Regions from separate parts of the Klenkia terrae genome, predicted to be linked through region 3. Evidence: riboswitches for the same ligand, from Rfam matches in the RefSeq annotation. Region 3 holds a riboswitch; each other region holds the start of a gene.
The links. Region 3 has a riboswitch for cobalamin ahead of UXQ13_RS08145 (energy-coupling factor ABC transporter permease). Riboswitches for the same ligand answer to the same signal wherever they lie in the genome.

Region 1 (4,641 bases), on a different contig from region 3:
GTGGACCCTGCCGCCCCGGACCTCGGGTACCCGTTCCCGGGGGCGACCCGCCCGGCCGACGCCCGGTGGGACCCCGACGCCCCCGGTTCCCGGGTGCACGAGGAGACCGTGCTGGTGGGTCGGGGGGACGACGCCTGGACCGCGGCGGGTGCGCTGATGCGGTGGGCGGTCAAGCCCCGCAGCGGCTTCGCCGTCCACCCGCCCGGCCCGGTCACCACCGGTGCGGACCTGGTGCTCGTCGCCGCGGTCGGGCCCCTGCGCGTGCGCGAGCCGATCCGGGTGGTGGCCGTCGTGGACACCCCCGACCGCAGGGGCTTCGCCTACGGCACCCGCCCGGGGCACCCCGTCTCCGGCGAGGAGGCCTTCGTCGTGCACCGGGACGCCGAGGGTGCGGTCTGGCTGACCCTGCGGTCCCTGACCCGCCCCGGGACGGGGATCTGGCGACCGCTGTTCCCGCTGCTGCTGGTGGCCCAGCGGGTCTACCGACGTCGGTACCGCCGGGCCCTGGTCCACCCGACCCGAGGGCCGGTGGACCGGATCAGCCGCCGGTGATCCGGCGGAGCTCGGCGACGTGCGCGGTGAAGGCCGACCGGCCGGCCGGCGACAGCGACAGCGAGGTGCGCTGCCGGGAGGCCACCGTGGCCTTGCGGACCCGCACGTAGCCGGCGTCCTCGAGCTGCTTGACGTGCTTGGACAGCACCGAGTCGCTCACCCCGACGGCGTCGCGGACGGCGGCGAAGTCCATCGAGTCCACCGCGGCGAGCAGCCCGCAGACCTGCAGCCGCGGCGGGGCGTGCACCACTTGGTCGAAGCGGGGCTCGACGGTGGTCACACCCCCTCCCGCAGCTCGCGCTGCCAGGCCCGGGTCCACCGGGCGGACAGGACGGCGACCGCGATCCCCAGCACCGCGCCGGCCACCACGAACAGCCACGGTCGCTCGTCGCCGAGCGCGAACGCCGGCACGAGCACCACGAGGACGAACGCCGCCCAGCCGGCCAGCACCCGGGGCGGGGTGTGCACCCACACCCCGGTGGAGCGCCGGTAGACCCCGACGAGCAGCCCGATCCCCAGGCCGAACACCAGCACGGCCGGCGCGGTGACCCACGGGGAGTCCAGCGCGTTCGAGGAGACGAAGGCGAACAGCAGCAGCCCGATCGCCGGACCGAACCAGCGCGGGGGCGCCACCCGGTCGGCCAGCGCGGCCCGGTCGCGGTCGAGCGCGGCGAGGTCGGCGGCGGCGCGGTCCCGGTCGGCGCTCATCGCTCGCCCCGCAGCTCGCGCTGGGAGACCGTCGTCCAGCGGCGGCTGAGCAGCGCGGCCGCGACACCCAGGACGACGCCGGTCACCACCATCGCGTACCGGACGCCGAACCCGACCTCGAGCGCCGGCCCGACGACGAGCAGGACCAGGCACGCGGCGCCCCAGGCCGCGATGACCGGCTTGGTGGACGGTCCGCCGTTGAAGCCGTTCACCCACAGCCCGGTGTGCCGCCGGTAGCCGGCGGCCAGCAGGGCGATCCCGCCGAGGAAGACCGGCACCGCGACCAGGGTGAGCCACGGGAAGGCGAAGGAGTAGGTCGCGAAGAAGCCCCCGACCAGCACCCCCAGCGCCGGGTCGTACCACCCCGGTTGCCGCAGCCGGTCGGCCAGCGCCGCCCGGTCGGTCTGCAGGGCAGCCAGGTCGGCCACCGCCCGGTCCCGCACCGCATCGTCTCTTTCCATGTCGGAAAGTCTGCCGGACGACTTTCCGAATCGTCAAGTCATCGGGCGTGGTCTCATTGGCGGCGAACTGCGACGGCAGTGCAGGAAGCCGGTGCGACTCCGGCGCGGTCCCGCCACTGTCAGCCCCCCGGGGTGAGCCAGGAACTGCGGCCGTCGCCACCTGCCACCTCCGGGCGCGGACACCCGGGGAGAGGATGCGCACCCGTGGTCTACCCGTTCAGCGCGGTCGTCGGCATGGACGACATGCGCCTGGCCCTGCTCCTCAACGCCGTCTCCCCCGCCGTCGGCGGCGTGCTGGTGCGCGGTGAGAAGGGCACGGCCAAGTCGACGGCGGTCCGTGCGCTGGCCGCCGTCCTGCCGCCGGTCGACGTCGTCCCCGGGTGCCGGTTCGGCTGCGACCCCGCGGCGCCCGACCCGGCCTGCCCGGACGGTCCGCACGAGCCCGGCGCCGGTGCGCAGACCCGCCCGGCCCGGCTCGTCGAGCTGCCGGTCGGTGCCTCGGAGGACCGGCTGGTCGGCTCGCTGGACATCGAGCGCGCGCTGACCGAGGGCGTGAAGAGCTTCGAGCCCGGCCTGCTGGCGGCCGCGCACCGCGGCGTGCTCTACGTCGACGAGGTCAACCTGCTGCACGACCACCTGGTCGACCTGCTGCTGGACGCCGCCGCGCTGGGCCGGGCCTACGTCGAGCGCGAGGGCGTCTCGGTGCAGCACGCCGCCCGGTTCCTGCTGGTCGGCACCATGAACCCCGAGGAGGGCGAGCTCCGCCCCCAGCTGCTGGACCGGTTCGGGCTCACCGTCGAGGTCGCCGCCCCGCGCGAGCCGGGCCTGCGCGCCGAGGTCGTGCGCCGCCGGTTCGCCGCCGACGCCGACCCGGCCGGGTTCGAGGCGCGCTGGGCCGGCGAGGAGACGGCGCTGGCCGACCGGATCGCCGCCGCCCGCGCCCTGCTGCCGCAGGTGGTGCTGGGCGACGCCGCGCTGTCCCAGGTCACCGCGGTCTGCGCCGCCTTCGGCGTCGACGGCCTGCGCGCCGACATCGTCACCGCCCGGGCCGCGATCGCGCACGCCGCCTGGTCGGGCCGCACCGACGTGACCGAGGACGACGTCCGGGTCGCCGCCCGCCTGGCCCTGCCGCACCGCCGCCGCCGCAACCCCTTCGACGCCCCCGGCCTGGACGAGGACACCCTCGAGCAGGCCCTGGACGACGCCCGCCCCGACGACCCCGAGCCCGACCCGGACGACACGGCCCCCGAGGGCGACGGCGGCCCGGACGGCGGCTCCCCGGACGGCGGCTCCCCGGACGGCGGCTCCCCGGATCCGGGCCAGGGCCCCGACCAGCCCTCCTCCGAGGCAGGCGAGGGAGCCCCTACCGAAGGGTCCGCGGCCCAGGGTTCGGGAGGGGATCCCTCGCCCCCGACCGACGACGCCCCCCACGCGGAGGCCGCACCGGCGCCCGAGCGGGCCGCCGTGGCGCCCGACGAGGCGTTCCGCGCCCGCCGGCTCGAGGTCCCCGGCATCGGGGACGGCGTCGCCGGACGACGGTCCCGGGCCCGCAGCGAGCGCGGCCGGGTGGTCGGCTCCCGCCGTCCCGAGGGCAGCGTGACCCGGCTGCACCTGGTGGACACCGTGCTCGCCGCCGCCCCGCACCAGCTGGCCCGCGGTCGCTCCGGTCCCGGGCTGCGGCTGGCCCGGGAGGACCTGCGGCAGGCCGACCTGGAGGGCCGCGAGGGCAACCTGGTGCTCTTCGTCGTCGACGCCTCGGGATCGATGGGCTCGCGCACCCGGATGGCCGCGGTGAAGGGCGCCGTCCTCTCGCTGCTGACCGACGCCTACCAGCGCCGGGACAAGGTCGGGCTGGTCACCTTCCGCGGCTCCGACGCCGTCCTCGCGCTGCCGCCGACCTGGTCGGTGGAGGCCGCGGCCGCGCGGCTGACCGACCTGCCCACCGGCGGCCGGTCCCCGATCGCCGCCGGGCTGCTGCGGGCGCACGAGACGCTGCGGGTGGAGCGGGTGCGCGACCCGCGCCGCCGTCCGCTGCTGGTCGTGGTCACCGACGGCCGGGCCACCGGCGAGCGCGGCACCGACCACCTCGCACAGGCGCACCGCGCCGCCGGGCTGCTGCAGGCCGCCGGCACCGCGAGCGTCGTCGTGGACTGCGAGTCCGGGTTCGTGAAGCTCGGCCTCGCGCACACCCTGGGCGTCCACCTGGGCGCGCAGACGCTGTGCCTGGAGGAACTGGGCGCGCAGGAACTCGTCTCGACCGTGAAGGCGGCTGCCTGACATGCCCCAGGGACAGGTGACGGCGGTCCCCGTCGACGGGCTCACCACCCGGCAGCGCCGCAACCGGCCGCTGCTGGCGGTGCACACCGGGGAGATGAAGGGCAAGTCCACCGCCGCCTTCGGGATGGCGATGCGGGCGTGGAACCAGGGCTGGTCGATCGCGGTCTACCAGTTCGTCAAGAGCGCCAAGTGGAAGGTCGGCGAGGAGAACGCGCTGACCGCGCTGGGCGAGGTGCACGCGCAGACCGGCCAGGGCGGGCCGGTGGTCTGGCACAAGATGGGCTCGGGCTGGTCCTGGTCCCGCCGGGCCGGCTCGGAGGTCGACCACGCCGCCGACGCCGCCGAGGGCTGGGCGCAGATCAAGCGCGACCTGGCCGCCGAGGCGCACAGGTTCTACGTGCTCGACGAGTTCACCTACCCGATGAAGTGGGGCTGGGTCGACGTCGAGGACGTCGTGCAGACGATGCGCGACCGACCCGGCAACCAGCACGTCGTCATCACCGGGCGCACCGCGCACCCGGCGCTCGTCGAGGCCGCCGACCTGGTCGTGGAGATGACCAAGGTCAAGCACCCGATGGACGCCGGCCAGAAGGGCCAGCGGGGGATCGAGTGGTGACCGCCATCCCGCGCATCGTGCTGGCCG
Region 2 (4,641 bases), on a different contig from region 3:
CGTGCAGCACCTCGGCCTTGTAGGTGGCCATGTCCACCCCGGCCGGGCAGTCCACCGCGCAGCCCTTGCAGGACAGGCACAGGTCCAGGGACTCCAGCACCTCCGGCGAGCCCAGCCCGCCGACCAGCGTGCCGTTGGCCGCCTCCTGCAGCACCCGGGCGCGGCCACGGGTGGAGTCCTTCTCGTCGCCGGTGGCCAGGAACGACGGGCACATGACGCCGCCGGTGGCCGTGGCGTCGGCGCGGCAGCGGCCCACCCCGACGCAGCGGTGCGCGGCCACCGACAGGTCGCCGGCGTCCGAGGTCAGCGGGAAGGCCCGGCTGGGCAGCGGGTGCGCGGCGGGCAGCCGGAGGGTGGCGTCCAGGGGTTCGGGGTCGACCAGCACCCCGGGGTTGAGCAGCCCGGTCGGGTCGAAGGCGTGCTTGACCGCGGCGAACGCGGCCAGCAGCTCGGGGCCGTACATCCGCGGCAGCAGCTCGCTGCGGGCCCGGCCGTCGCCGTGCTCGCCGGAGACCGACCCGCCGTACCCGGCGACCACGTCGGCGGCGGCCTCGACGAACTCGCGCAGCACGTGCGGCCGGTCGGCCAGCGGGAAGTCGATCCGGGCGTGCACGCAGCCGTCGCCGAGGTGGCCGTAGACCAGCGCGTCCAGGCCGTGCGCGTCGAGCAGGCCGCGGAAGTCGCGCAGGTAGGCGCCCAGGTGCTCCGGCGGGACGGCGGCGTCCTCCCACCCGGGCCAGGCCGGCGCCCCGGCCGGGGTGCGCCCGCCGAGCCCGGCGCCGTCCTCCCGGATCCGCCACAGCCGCAGCGCGTCGGCGCCGCCGACCACCAAGGAGTCCAGCGCCCCGGCGTCGGCCACCAGCCGGCGGGCGGCGTCCTGGGCGGCCGCGGCCGACTCCCCCGCGACCTCGACGAACAGCCAGCCGTCGCCGCGCGGCAGATCCGGCACCGCGGCGGCCCCCCGGCGGCGGCGGACGACGTCGACCAGCCGGGCGTCCATCCCCTCCACCGCACGGGGCGCGTGCGGCAGCAGCCCGGGCACGGCGTCGGCGGCGGCCGGCATGTCCGGGTAGCCCAGCACCACCAGCGCGGTGGCCGCCGGCACCTCGGCCAGGGAGACGGTGGCCTGCAGCAGGACGGCGAGGGTGCCCTCCGAGCCGGCCAGGAACCGGCCCACGTGCCGGCCGCGCTCGGGCAGCAGGTGCTCCAGCGAGTAGCCCGACACCTGCCGGCGGAACCGCCCGGACCCGGTGCGGACGGCGGCCAGGTTGGCGTCCACCACCGGCCACAGGTCGACCGGGCCCGCGGACCCGGGCCCGGCGTCGAACACCTCGCCCGCCGCCGTCGCCACCTGCAGGGAGACCACCGTGTCGGCGGCCCGACCGAGGCTCATCGCGTGCGCGCCGCAGGCGTTGTTGCCGATCGTGCCGCCGATGGTGGCCCGGGAGTGCGTCGACGGGTCGGGGCCGTAGGCCAGCCCGTGCGGGGCACCGGCGTCGGTGATCCGGTCCAGCACCACGCCGGGCTGGACGACGGCGGTGCGGGCGTCGGGGTCCAGCGCCTGCAGCCGGGTGAGGTGCCGGGAGGTGTCCAGCACCAGGCCAGGTCCGATCGCGTTGCCGGCGATCGAGGTGCCGCCGCCACGCATCGTCAGCGGGACGGCGAGCTCGCGGCACACCGCCAGGGCGGCCAGCACCTCGTCGGCGTCCCGCGGGTAGGCCACCGCGGTCGGCACCACGCGGTGGTTGGAGGCGTCGGAGCTGTACTCCGCGCGCCGCCGGGTGCCGTCCTCGACCTCGGCCAACCCGGCCGCCCGCAGACCGGCCACCAGCTCCTCGACCGCCACCGGGCCAGTGTGCCTCTAGGGTGGGCGGCGCAGCTGGTCCGGCCGCCGCGAGGCGGCCGGGGCAAGAGGGAACCCGGTGCGAGTCCGGGACTGCCCCGCAGCGGTGAGCAGGAACGACCGCCGTCATCAGCACTGGGTCCCCGGACCTGGGAAGCGACGGCCAGTAGGTGGGCACCCGTGCCCGTGCCCGCGAGTCCGAAGACCTGCCAGATGCGGCCGCGCGGCCTCCCGCGTGGTCGGTCGGCGACCTCGTGGGCGGGTCCGGACGACGGCGGGGTCACCCCTGCCCGTTCCCTCCCCCGGCGTCGCGGACCTCCCGCCGCTCGCGAGGAGAGAGCCGTGAAGAGGACCACCCTGGGCATCGCCGCCCTGCTGACCCTGACCGCCTGCGGCGGCGGGTCCTCGCCGTCCGCGGACGGCGACCGGATCCGGCTGGCCTACGCCTTCGCCCCGGTCGCCGGGCTGTCGCCCTACAGCGACGACGCCGTCATCGGCTACGGCGTGGGCGCCACCGAGACCCTGGTCCGGCTGGACCCGGCCGGTGCACCCGAGCCGCTGCTGGCCACCTCCTGGACCCAGGTCGACGACCTCACCTGGCAGTTCGACCTGCGCGACGACGTCACCTTCCACGACGGGACGGCGATGACCGCCGACGTGGTGGCGGCGTCCCTGCAGCACGCGGTGGACGCCGACCCCAGCCCGCGGGCGCTGTCCGGCGTGGAGCTGACCGTCGCCGCGGCCGACGAGGACACCCTGACCCTCGCCACCGCCGCACCCGACCCGGTGCTGCCGCAGCGGCTGACCTCGCCGGAGCTGGTGGTGCTCTCCCCCGGCGCGTACGCCGACCCGTCGTCCCCGGACCTGGTGGGCACCGGCACCGGCCCCTACGAGCTGACCGCGGTCACCGGCACCAGCGGGGCGACCCTGGACGCCGACCCCGACTACTGGGGCGGCGCCCCGGCCGCCGACGGCGTGGACGTCACCTTCCTGTCCGACGGCACCGGCCGGACAGCGGCCCTGCGCGCCGACGAGGTCGACGTCGCCCAGGCCGTTCCGGTCTCCCAGGTCGACGGCCTCGGGTCGGGTCACCGGCTGCAGTCGGTGCCGCTGCCGCGCACCGTCTCGCTGCACCTGACCACCACCTCGCCGGTTTTCGCCGACCCCGGGCTGCGCGAGACCGCCCGGCAGGCGGTGGCCGGCCTGGACGTCGCCGGCACGCTCTACGAGGGCCAGGCCGACCCGCCGCAGGGCCTGTTCGGGCCCACCTCGACCTGGGCCGCGGACCGGCAGCCGCCCACCTACCCGTCGGCCGTGCCGGCGAGCGGGCAGGCGGTCAGCCTGGCCACGTTCTCCGACCGCGCCGAGATGCCCGAGGTGGCCGCCGCGGTCGCCGACGCGCTGCGCACCGCCGGGTTCACCGTCGACCTGCAGGTGGGCCTGTACTCCGACATGGAGGCCGACTACCTCGACGGCCGCTACGACGCGGTGCTGATGAGCCGGTCCTACGGCCAGGACACCGCCGACCCGCTGTCCTACCTGGCCTCGGACTTCGGCTGCGCCGGCGGGTACGACCTGTCGCAGTTCTGCGACCCCGCGGTGGACGCCGAGCTCGCCGCCGGGTCGCAGCTGACCGACGTCGCGGCCCGCAACCAGGTCGCGCTCGCCGTGGAGCGCACCGTGCTGGGGTCCGACGCCGTCGTCCCGGTGGTCCACGACCGCACCCGGTTCGGCGTCGCCGACCGGGTGAGCGGGCTGGCCGCGGACCCGTGGGAGCGGTCGATCATCACCGTCGACACCGCGGTCTCCTGACCGGCGTGGTCGCCCGGGTCAGCGGGCTCACGGTCGCGGCCGGCGACCGCCGGCTGGCCGGCCCCGTCGACCTGGCGGTGGCCGACGGCGAGCGGGTCGGGCTGGTGGGTGCCTCGGGCTCGGGCAAGTCCCTGCTGGTGGCCGCGCTGCTCGACGAGCTCCCGGCCGGGCTGACCACCACCGGCTCGGTGCAGGTGGCCGGCCGGGCCGGCGCGGTGTTCCAGGACGGCGCCACCGCCCTGGACCCCCTCGCCAGGGTCGGCGCCCAGCTGACCGGGCCGCTGCGCCGGCTGCGCGGGCTGTCCCGCGCCGCCGCCCGGGAGCACGCGGCCGGTGTGCTGGACCGGCTCGGCCTGCCGCCGGGCACCCTCCGCGCGTGGCCCGCGACGCTGTCCGGCGGGCAGCGGCAGCGGGTCGCGCTGGCCCTGGCGCTGGCCGGCGACCCGCGGCTGCTGGTCGCCGACGAGCCGACCACCGCGCTGGACACCGTGGGCCAGGCCGCCGTGCTGGACCTGCTGGACGCGCTCGCCCCGGCGCTGGTGCTGGTCAGCCACGACCTGGCCGTGGTGGCCCGGCTGTGCACCCGGGTGCTGGTGCTCGAGGACGGCGTCGTGGTCGAGGAGGGCCGCCCGGCGGACCTGCTCGCCGACCCCCGGCACCCGCTGACCCGGGACCTCGTCGCCGCCGCGCGGGCCGGGGAGCTCGCGTGATCGAGCTGCGCGGGCTGGTGCGCGGGTACCCCGGGGTCCGGGCGCTGGACGGCGTCGACCTCGCCGTGCCGACCGGCCGGCACCTGGCCCTGGTCGGCAGCTCGGGTGCCGGCAAGACGACGCTGCTGCGGCTGCTGCTCGGCCTGGAGGCACCCGACGCCGGCACGGTCCGGGTGCTGGACCGCCCGGTGCACCCCGGCCCGGCGCGGTCCCTGCGCTGGCTGCGGCAGGCCGTCGGCGTGGTCGCCCAGGACGCCGGCAGCTCGCTGGACCCCC
Region 3 (4,641 bases):
AGCGGCCGTGCTCGGTGCCGGTGGCGAAGCCGAGCTCGGCGTCGACCCGCTCCCCCAGATCCGTCGAGCACACCCCGGTCGAGGGCAGGTGCAGCTGCACGTCATCGGCGCCGGCGGTGTCCCCGGCCAGCGCGGCGGCGATGGAGCGCACCTGCTCGTAGCCGGTGGCCAGCAGGAACGTCGGGGCCCGGCCGTAGGACTTCATCCCGGCCAGGAAGAACCCGTCATCAGGGTGGGTCAGCTCGCGGTACCCGTGCGGGGGCACCGTGCCGCAGGAGTGGAAGTCCGGGTCGATCAACGGCGCCAACCGGGACGAGGACTCCACCCCGGGATCCAGGTCCAGCCGCAGCTCCCGCAGCATCCCCAGGTCGGGCCGGAAACCGGTCGCAGCAGCTACCGCGTCCACCGTCAGTGCCAGCGGCGCCTGGTCCCGGCCGATGCCGCGCACGACGACCTGGTCCCCGGCCGGGGTCAGTTCGGTGATCGTGACCTCCCGGTGCAGGGTGATCGCGCCGGTCGCCACGGCCGCCTTCAGGTCCGAGCCCAGCAGACCGCGGGCGGGCAGGCCATCGGAGTCCCCACCCCCGTACAACCGGGCCGGCGACCGGCCCCGGATCGCCCAGCTGATCTCCGTCCCCGGCTCCTCACCCTGCAGCCGGGTCAGGGCCAGCAGCGTGTTCGCCGCCGAGTGCCCCATCCCGACGACCAGGGTGTGCCGGCCGGCGAACCGGGCCCGGTCCCGGCCCAGCACGTCGGGCAGCGGCCCGACCAACCACCGCTCGGCCGCCGACTCCCCCACCGCCGGCAGCCCGGAGGCACCCAGCGGGTTGCGCTGACCCCACGTACCCGAGGTGTCGATGACCGCCCGGGCGGTCAGGTCGACGACGATCCCGTCGCGGACCGTGCGAACCAGGTAGGGCCGGCCCTCCCGGCCCAGGCCGCGGGTCTTGTCCACCCCGACCCGGGACACCGCCTCCACGCGCACGCCCGTGCGGATCCGCGGCGCCAGCTCCGGGGTGGCTGCCAGCGGGGCCAGGTAGTTCTCGACCAGCTCGGCGCCGGTGGGCAGCTCATCGGCGGCCGGGGACTCCCACCCGGTGCGCTCCAGCAGCCGGGCCGCGGCGGCATCCACGTCGTACTCCCACGGGGAGAACAACCGCACGTGCCCCCACCGCGCCACCGCCGCTCCCGGCCGGTCACCGGCTTCCAGCACCAGCGGCTCCAGGCCGCGCTCGAGCAGGTGCGCGGCGGCGGCCAGCCCGACCGGGCCGGCACCGATGACGACGACAGGGAGGTCTGCGGTGGTGGGTGCGCTCATGAACCGAACGTAACAGCGGATGCTGTTGACAACAACAGGTGCAATACTCGGTGCGTGACCCAGGACCTGGACGTGCGCCTGCTCGGTGTCGACGAGCTCACCTCACCCGCCGACCGCGCACGCCTGCTCGCCCCCCAGCTCAAGGCCCTGGGCGACCCCAACCGACTGCACCTGGTCCTCCTGCTCGCCGAAGGGCCGGCCACCGTCCGCGAACTCACCGACGCCAGCGGCATGGGCCAGACCCTCGTCAGCCACCACCTCGCCCCCCTCCGCGAGGAAGGCCTGGTCACCGTCACCCCCCGCGGCCGCAGCAACGTCTACGCCCTGTGCTGCGAAGCCCTCGCCGGCCCCGTCAAGACCCTCGCCACCCTCGCCGCCCTCACACCCGAAGGCGCCGACGCCTGCTGCCGCTGACCCCCGGGGCAGGTCCGGTGCTGAGCAGTGCACCGGGCTCGGCGAGTCCGATCTCAAGGGTTGCGACCTCAGTGAAGTCGGTGTGGACGACCGGGGTGCCACCGAGCCCGACATGCAGCCTCATCCCTCGAGCAGCTGACCCGCTCGCTCCGTGGCCCGACGGGGCCTGACCAACCTGCTGAGCACGTATCTGCACAACCGTTCGAGCAGCACCCGGGCCCTGTCCGGGTGGTGGCGGGTGTGGTGTGCTGTGGTGACCACGACGGCAGTGGAGGAAGCCCGGTGCGATCCCGGCGCGGTCCCGCCACTGTGTCCGGGGAGTCCGTCCCCACGCTCGACCACTGGCCCTGGGCCGGGAAGGTCGGGGACGGGTGCCGATCCGGGAGCCAGGAGACTCCAGCCGTCGTCCCTGCGATTCCGGGCGTGGACACCCGGGAGAGGACCGACCCCGTGCTGACTCCTGCCCTGCTCGCCCCGGCTGTGGTGCTCCGTGCACATCGCTGAGGGCTTCCTGCCCCCTGCCCACGCGATCGGCTGGACCATCGCCGCGGCGCCCTTCGTCGTCCACGGGGCACGCGCCGTGGTCAAGGAGGTGAGGGAGAACCCGGAGTCCACGCTGCTGCTGGGCGCCGCGGGTGCCTTCACGTTCGTGCTCAGCGCGATCAAGCTGCCCTCGGTGACGGGCTCGTCGTCGCACCCCACCGGCACCGGGGTGGGCGCGATCCTCTTCCGGCCACCGGTGATGGCCTTGCTGGGCACGGTGGTGCTGCTGTTCCAGGCCCTCCTGCTGGCCCACGGCGGACTCACCACCCTGGGGGCCAACGCCTTCTCCATGGCCGTCGTCGGACCGTGGGCGGGGTACGGCACCTATCGGCTGGCCCGCCGCGCCTCGGGCAACCTGCTGGTCGGGGTGTTCGCGGGCATGATGATCGCGGACCTGTCGACCTACGTGACGACCTCGCTGCAGCTCGCACTGGCCTTCCCCGACGCCGAGAGCGGCTTCCTCGGTGCCGCGGTGAAGTTCCTCGGGGTCTTCGCCGTCACCCAGGTGCCGCTGGCCGTCGCCGAGGGGTTCCTGGGCGTGCTGCTGTTCCGTGTGCTGACCGTCAACGCCCGCCCGGAGCTGGAGCGGCTGGGTGTCCTGCGGCCGCAGCCCACCGACGAGGCGACCCGATGACCCGGCGTACGTGGGTCACCCTCGCCCTGGTCGCGTCCGTCGTGGCGCTGTTCGCCCTGCCGCTGGTGTTGGGCGCCCCCAGCGACTACGCCGGGACCGACAGCGTGGCCACCGCGGAGATCCAGGCCAGCAACCCGGGCTACGAGCCGTGGTTCGACTCCGTCTTCTCCCCCGGTTCCAGCGAGGTCGAGTCCGGGCTGTTCGCCCTGCAGGCCGCGCTCGGCGGCGGCGTCCTGGGGTATGTGCTGGGCCGGTTGCGCGGGCGGCGGTCCCGAGCGACGGCCGAGGCACCGACCAGCGGGCCCGCCGACACCACCCCGTGACCGGCCTGGCCGTCGACGACGCAGCCTGGGCCAGCACCTGGCGGCCCCGGGCGGTCGGGGACAAGCTGCTGCTGACCCTGGGGTTGGTGCTGTGCGCCCTGGTGCTCCCGGTCTGGCCGGGCTCCCTGCTGGTCGGGCTCACAGCTGTCGGCCTGGCCCTGGGCCCGGCGCGGGTCCCGGCCCGGGTGTTCGCGCGGGCGGTGCGCCTGCCGCTGGCCTTCGTCGCCGTCGGCGCCGTCACCGCGGTCGTGCAGGTGTCCACCGACGGCATCGGCTGGGCGCCGGATGCAGCGGCGACCGGAGGTGCGCTGGTCGGGCATGCGCTGGCCGGCGGCGCCGCGGTCATGCTGCTGGCCACCACCACCCCGGTGTCGGACCTGCTGCCGGCGCTGCGCCGGGCCCGGGTGCCCGCCGCGGTCGTGGAGGTGGCGTCGATGATCTACCGACTGCTGTTCGTCCTCCTGATCAGCATGCGCACGATCCGCGAGGCGCAGACGTCCCGACTCGGGTACTCCACGGCCCGGCGCAGCTACCGGTCCTCCGGCCTCCTGGCCGCCGCCGTGCTCACCCGCTCCTGGGACCGGGCTCGCCGGCTGCAGGGAGGCCTGGCCGGCCGCGGCATGACCACCGACCTGCGCGTGCTGCCCGAGGTGCTGCCGTCCTCCCGGTCGTTCCTGGCCGGCACCGTGCTCGGGCTGACCGTCCTGTGCGGGCTCACCGTGGTCCTGTCGTGAGCGGCGGACGGCTGGCGGCGACCGACGTGGTGGTCGGCTACTCCCGGGGCAGCAGGGTGCTGGACCGGGCGTCGCTGGCCGTGCCGGAGGGGCGACGGCTGGCGGTGCTGGGTGCCAACGGCTCGGGCAAGACCACCCTGCTGCGCTGCCTGTCCGGCGCCCTCGTCCCGGCCTCGGGCCGGATCAGCCTGGACGACGCAGCCCTGGAGCACACCCGCCGCGGACTGCAGGCACACCGCCAGCAGGTCCAGCTGGTGCTGCAGGACCCCGACGACCAGCTCTTCAGCGCCTCGGTCGCGCAGGACGTCTCCTTCGGCCCGCTGAACATGGACCTGGCCGAGGACGAGGTCCGTGCGCGGGTCGTCGAGGCCCTCGAGCTGCTCGCCGTCACGGGGCTGGCTGCTCGGCCCACCCACCAACTGTCCTACGGGGAACGCAAGCGGGTGGCCATCGCCGGTGCGGTGGCGATGCGCCCACGGGTGCTGCTGCTCGACGAGCCCACCGCCGGGTTGGACCCCTCCGCGGTGACCGAGGCCCTCGCCGCCCTCGACCGCCTGCAGCGCCGGGGCTCGACGGTGGTGATGAGCACGCACGACGTCGACCTGGCGCTGGGGTGGGCCGACGAGGTCGCGGTGGTCGTGGACGGCCGGGTGGTGCAGGGCGAGCCCGAGCCCG
Region 4 (4,641 bases), on a different contig from region 3:
GCGACGTCGGCCATCGTGGTGGGGCACACGTCGGGGCAGTTCGTGTAGCCGAAGAACAACAACGTCGGCGCATCCCCGGTGCGGGCCGCGAAGTCGTACGCGGCACCGGACTGGTCGGTCAACGTGAAGGTCGGCTTCTGGAACGGGGTGGCGAGGTTGAGGCCCTCGTAGGGGTTGTCGGGTGCCGAGAGGGTGGCCGGCGCCGGTGGCATGGACATCCCGGCCATGCCGCCGCCGTCGGCGGTGGCGCCCGTGTCCGGGGAGCTGGCCGGGGTACCGCAGCCGGCCAACAGCAGGGAGGCGCTGAGCAGGGCGGCCCCCAGCAGGGTGCGGCTCCGGTGGGTGCTGCGCATCGGTCTGTGCCTCGTTCTGTGGTGAGGGAGGTGTGTGGGGTGTTCAGTCGTAGCTGTGCCCCTCCGGGCCGCGGGGCACGCGTCGGGGGTCCCGGCCAGGCGCCCCCCGGCGGGCTACGTCGGGGAGAGCCCGCCCAGACGGCCCGGAGGACCCATCCTCACGTCTGCACCTGGTGCTCCCGACGCAGGGGGACGGGGGCCTCCGTGGTGCGGAGGACCCACCGGGGTGCACGCGAGCGCTGCTCCGGCCACCGGGCTCGGGCGACGGCCGCGGACCGCACCGAAGCGCGTGGACGCCCGTGCCACGCCAGCGCTGCCACCAGCAGGGTCCCGGCCAGCAGGAGCAGGTGCCCGGCGGCACGACCAGTACCCACCTGGCTGGCCAGGAGGTCCCGCACGGTGACGAAGGTGAGCACCGAGGTGAAGAACCCGAGCAGCGGCAAGGCGCCTGCCGCCAGCCTGGGCAGGCCCGCGACGACGACGAAGGCGAAGGCGAGCGCGGCATTCCAGGCGCCGCTCTCGTGGGCGACGTGCATCGGGGCCGACATGGTGCCCGCCCCCCCGAGGAGCGCCGGGAGGCTCAGCGCCGTCTGCCCAGCCCCGACGGCCAGGAGGGCCAGGCGCAGCGTGGTCGACGCCCACGACCTGGACCGACCTGCGCGGCCCGCCATCTCGGGCAGCCGGGTCAGGACCGCCATCGTGAGGTCCGGGACCGGTACGGCGGGAGCCATCCGGACCCGGCGGGTCGCCTCGACGGCGGCATCGGACCATCCCTGGCAAGCCAGGCAACCGCTCAGGTGCTCCTCGACCCAACGGTGGGGGAGGTCACCGGCCTCGCCGTCCATCCGGGCCGACAGCGATTCACGGAACGACGAGCAGTCCATGGTTCAGTAGTCGTCGCAGGGGGCGGCTGAGTTCCGCCGCTCACCGACTTCGACGGGATGGACGTGGACCAGCTCGAGGTGTGGGCGGCGCGGGCCGCGGGGGGTGACGTCGCGGCCACCGCCGCGCTCGTGCGCGCCACGCAGACCGACGTGTGGCGGTTGTGCTCGCGGCTGGTGGACAGGCAAGCGGCCGACGACCTCACCCAGGAGACGTACCTGCGGGCCATCCCTGCGTTGGCCGGGTTCCAGGGCCGGTCGAGTCTGCGCACCTGGTTGCTGTCGATCGCCCGCCGGGTGTGCGCCGACCACCTGCGCTACAAGCAGCGGCGCAGGCTCGTGTTCGTCGGGGGTGGCCAGGAGGTGGAGTCCCTGCTGGGCGAGCACCCCGCCGTCACCGACGAGGTCGGCGGCACGGTGGCCGCCCGTGATGCCCTGGATCGGCTGGAGCCGCAACGGCGGGAAGCCTTCGTGCTCACCCAACTGCTGGGGCTTCCCTACAGCGAGGCAGCCGAGGTCATCGGCTGCCCCGTCGGCACCATCCGTTCGCGGGTCGCCCGGGCCCGGGCCGACCTCGTGGCCGCCATGGTCAGCCACGCCGAGCCCCGCCGCCGAGCCTGATGCCCGGAGGGCACGGACCGGTGGGCACAGGTCTCGTCGCCGGGCACCGAGGCCGAGCTGTCGGCAGACTCGCCCGAGATAACGATGAGGTCACGGCTGGGGGGTCTCGGAACCCCTGGTCCGGCTCGGGCGACTGAGGGAGCGAGCCCGCACCAGCGGGCTCGCGAGTTCCGCCCGCCGTGGTGCTCGGGAAGCCGGTGTGATGCCGGCGCGGCCCTCGCCACTGTGATCAGGTGGTCTCGCTCCTCGCCTTCGCCCACTCGTGGGGCCGAGGCAGCCACTGGACCCGCACGTCGGCGGTCCGGGAAGGCGGGGTGAGACCGACACCTGTCAGCCAGGAGACCGGCCACGGCATCGGGAGTCATCCACGAGGTGCTGGCGGAGACATCTGATGACGCTGCGTGCTGTCCTGTCCACGAAGGTCCGGCCCGTGACCGCCCTGTCCATCGCCGCACTGGCGTTGAGCGCCTGCGCGACCACCGGCGGCGGAGGTGACGCCGCCGCGGACCCCGAGGCCCCGGCCACGTTGACGATCGCGACCAGCTTCGCCATCGACGACCTCGACCCGCTGGAGAACGCCTTCTGGGGCCCGGAGTTCGGCTACGTCGAGTTGCTGATGCGCCCGACCCGCGAGGGCACCCCGGAGCCATGGGTGCTGTCGGACCTGCAGAGCACCGATGACACCACCTGGACGCTGACGCTCAACGAGGGCGTGGCGTTCACCGACGGCGCCGGCTTCGACGCCCGGGCCCTGGCCGATCTGCTGACCTGGACGGCGGAGAACGTCGACAGCTTCGCCAGCGCCTCGGCGCTCGCCTCGGCGGAGGTGACGGGGCAGGACGAGGTCACGGTGACCACCTCGCGGCCGGTGCCGACCCTGGCCAGCGTGTTCGCCGACGAGTCGATGGTGCCGGTGTTCGACGTCGCCGGCTACGAGGACCACCTGGCCGCCGGCGACGCCCCCTCGGCGCTGGTGGACGCCGACCTGTACACCGGGCCCTACGCGGTGCAGAGCCTGGACGACCAGGCCGCCGAGCTGGTCCCGGTGGCGGGCTACTGGGGTGGCACCCCGGCGCTGAGTGCGCTGACGGTGAAGTTCGTGCCCGAGGCCAGCTCGCGGGTGCAGGCGGTGCAGACCGGGGAGGCCGACCTCGCGCTGTACATGCCGACCGCGATCGAGCAGACCCTGGAGGGCCGCGACGATGCGGTCTGGGTGACCGGGGAGCCCACCGGCTCGACCTTCTCGTTGAGCTTCAACACCCGCTCCCCCGGCTGGGACGACCCCGCCGTCCGCACCGCCGCGCTGCTGGCGGTGGACTACCGGGCCCTGGTCGAGGATGTACTGGACGGACTGGCCGACACCGCGACCAGCGTCTTCGCCCCGTCCCTGCCCTACGCCGTGGACACCCAGGAGACCGACCTCGACGCCGCCGCCGACCAGCTCGAGGCCGCAGGCTGGACCGCCGGCGCCGGCGCCGGCGCCGACGGCACCCGCACCAGGGACGGCGTCCCGCTGACCCTGCGGCTGCTGAGCTACCCGCAGCAGCCGGACTCGACCACCCTGGCCGAGGCCCTGCAGGTGCAGCTGGGCGAGGTCGGGATCGACGTGCAGGTCAGCCAGGTCGACGACGTCACCGCCGCCCGCGAGGGCAGCGACTGGGACGCCGCGATCGTCGGGGACTCCCTGGTCTCCTTCGGTGGCAGCCCGGTCGAGGGACTCACCGACGGGCTGGTCACCGGGGGCAGCGAGAACTACGGCGGGGTCTCCGACGCCACCCTGGACGACCTGGTCGCCCGGCTGTCGGTCAGCTTCGACGACGCCGAGCGCACCGACCTGCTCGAGCGCATCCAGACCGTCATCCACGACCAGGGCTACTTCGCGGCCACCGTGTTGCGACTGCCCGCGGTGGTCAGCAACCAGGCGTGGTCGGGGTACGAGACCCCGATCAGCAACCTGTGGGTGACCGCGGACACCGCACCCGCCGCGGCGTGACCCGCGCCGCCCTGCGGCGGCTGGGTCAGGCCCTGGGGACGGCGGCCGGCGGTGCGATCCTCACCTTCGCACTGCTGGTCGCCGCCCCCGGCGACCCCGCCCGCCGGGTGCTGTCCGCCCGCGGCGTGCAGGACCCCACGCCGACGGCCGTGGCCCAGGTCCGCGCCGAGCTGGGCGTGGACCAGCCCCTGCCGCTGCGGTTCTGGGACTGGCTCACCGACCTCACCCGGGGCGACCTCGGGGTGAGCTGGCGGACCGGGCGGCCGGTGACCACCGAGCTGGTCGACCGGCTGCCCGCGACGGCGATCCTCGCGGTCTCGGCCCTCGGGCTCGCCGTCGTGCTGTCCCTGGCGCTGGGGTTGCTGGCCGCGGCCCGCCCCGGCGGCTGGCCCGACCACGTCGCCCGGGTGCTGTCCACCGCGGTGCTGGTGGTGCCGGGGTTCCTGCTCGGCGTCGTCGTCCTGGATGTGCTGGTCGTCCGGGCAGGGCTGGGTCGGGTCATCGCCGACGGCACCTGGAGCACGGCCTTCCTGCCGGCGCTGGTGCTGTCGCTGGGGGCAGCAGCCAGCTGGTCCCGGGTATTGCGTGCGGGTCTGCTGGAGGCACGCGGCGCCGCGCACCTGCGGGTCAGCCGGGCCCGGGGTGCCGGCCCCGCCCGCCGCCTCGTCGTCCACGAACTGCCCAACGCGCTGCCGCCGTACCTGACCCTGATCGGGCTGGGCAGTGCCGCGCTGCTGGGCGGGGCGCCGATCGTGGAGACGGTGTTCACCTGGCCCGGGGTCGGCCGGTACAC

Region 1: another riboswitch for cobalamin. It lies ahead of UXQ13_RS00285 (putative cobaltochelatase); the one in region 3 lies ahead of UXQ13_RS08145 (energy-coupling factor ABC transporter permease).
Region 2: another riboswitch for cobalamin. It lies ahead of UXQ13_RS17730 (ABC transporter substrate-binding protein); the one in region 3 lies ahead of UXQ13_RS08145 (energy-coupling factor ABC transporter permease).
Region 4: another riboswitch for cobalamin. It lies ahead of UXQ13_RS02630 (ABC transporter substrate-binding protein); the one in region 3 lies ahead of UXQ13_RS08145 (energy-coupling factor ABC transporter permease).

The regions. Positions count from the first base shown of each region.
Region 1 is NZ_JBAPLV010000001.1:58,659-63,299, reverse strand. It holds gene UXQ13_RS00305 (DUF1990 family protein) at 1-552, shown strand; gene UXQ13_RS00300 (transcriptional regulator) at 539-832, opposite strand; gene UXQ13_RS00295 (hypothetical protein) at 829-1,260, opposite strand; gene UXQ13_RS00290 (hypothetical protein) at 1,257-1,721, opposite strand; cobalamin riboswitch at 1,750-1,887, shown strand; gene UXQ13_RS00285 (putative cobaltochelatase) at 1,926-3,998, shown strand; gene cobO (cob(I)yrinic acid a,c-diamide adenosyltransferase) at 4,000-4,614, shown strand; gene UXQ13_RS00275 (cobyrinic acid a,c-diamide synthase CobB) at 4,611-4,641, shown strand, end outside.
Region 2 is NZ_JBAPLV010000022.1:11,424-16,064, forward strand. It holds gene UXQ13_RS17725 (FAD-binding and (Fe-S)-binding domain-containing protein) at 1-1,846, opposite strand, end outside; cobalamin riboswitch at 1,877-2,059, shown strand; gene UXQ13_RS17730 (ABC transporter substrate-binding protein) at 2,186-3,655, shown strand; gene UXQ13_RS17735 (ATP-binding cassette domain-containing protein) at 3,661-4,365, shown strand; gene UXQ13_RS17740 (ATP-binding cassette domain-containing protein) at 4,362-4,641, shown strand, end outside.
Region 3 is NZ_JBAPLV010000007.1:6,883-11,523, reverse strand. It holds gene UXQ13_RS08155 (FAD-dependent oxidoreductase) at 1-1,318, opposite strand, end outside; gene UXQ13_RS08150 (ArsR/SmtB family transcription factor) at 1,373-1,732, shown strand; cobalamin riboswitch at 1,979-2,151, shown strand; gene UXQ13_RS08145 (energy-coupling factor ABC transporter permease) at 2,223-2,909, shown strand; gene UXQ13_RS08140 (energy-coupling factor ABC transporter substrate-binding protein) at 2,906-3,232, shown strand; gene cbiQ (cobalt ECF transporter T component CbiQ) at 3,229-3,966, shown strand; gene UXQ13_RS08130 (energy-coupling factor ABC transporter ATP-binding protein) at 3,963-4,641, shown strand, end outside.
Region 4 is NZ_JBAPLV010000002.1:125,484-130,124, reverse strand. It holds gene UXQ13_RS02650 (SCO family protein) at 1-353, opposite strand, end outside; gene UXQ13_RS02645 (hypothetical protein) at 512-889, opposite strand; partial or broken gene UXQ13_RS02640 (zf-HC2 domain-containing protein) at 1,139-1,237, opposite strand; gene UXQ13_RS02635 (sigma-70 family RNA polymerase sigma factor) at 1,295-1,855, shown strand; cobalamin riboswitch at 2,019-2,220, shown strand; gene UXQ13_RS02630 (ABC transporter substrate-binding protein) at 2,286-3,848, shown strand; gene UXQ13_RS02625 (ABC transporter permease) at 3,845-4,641, shown strand, end outside.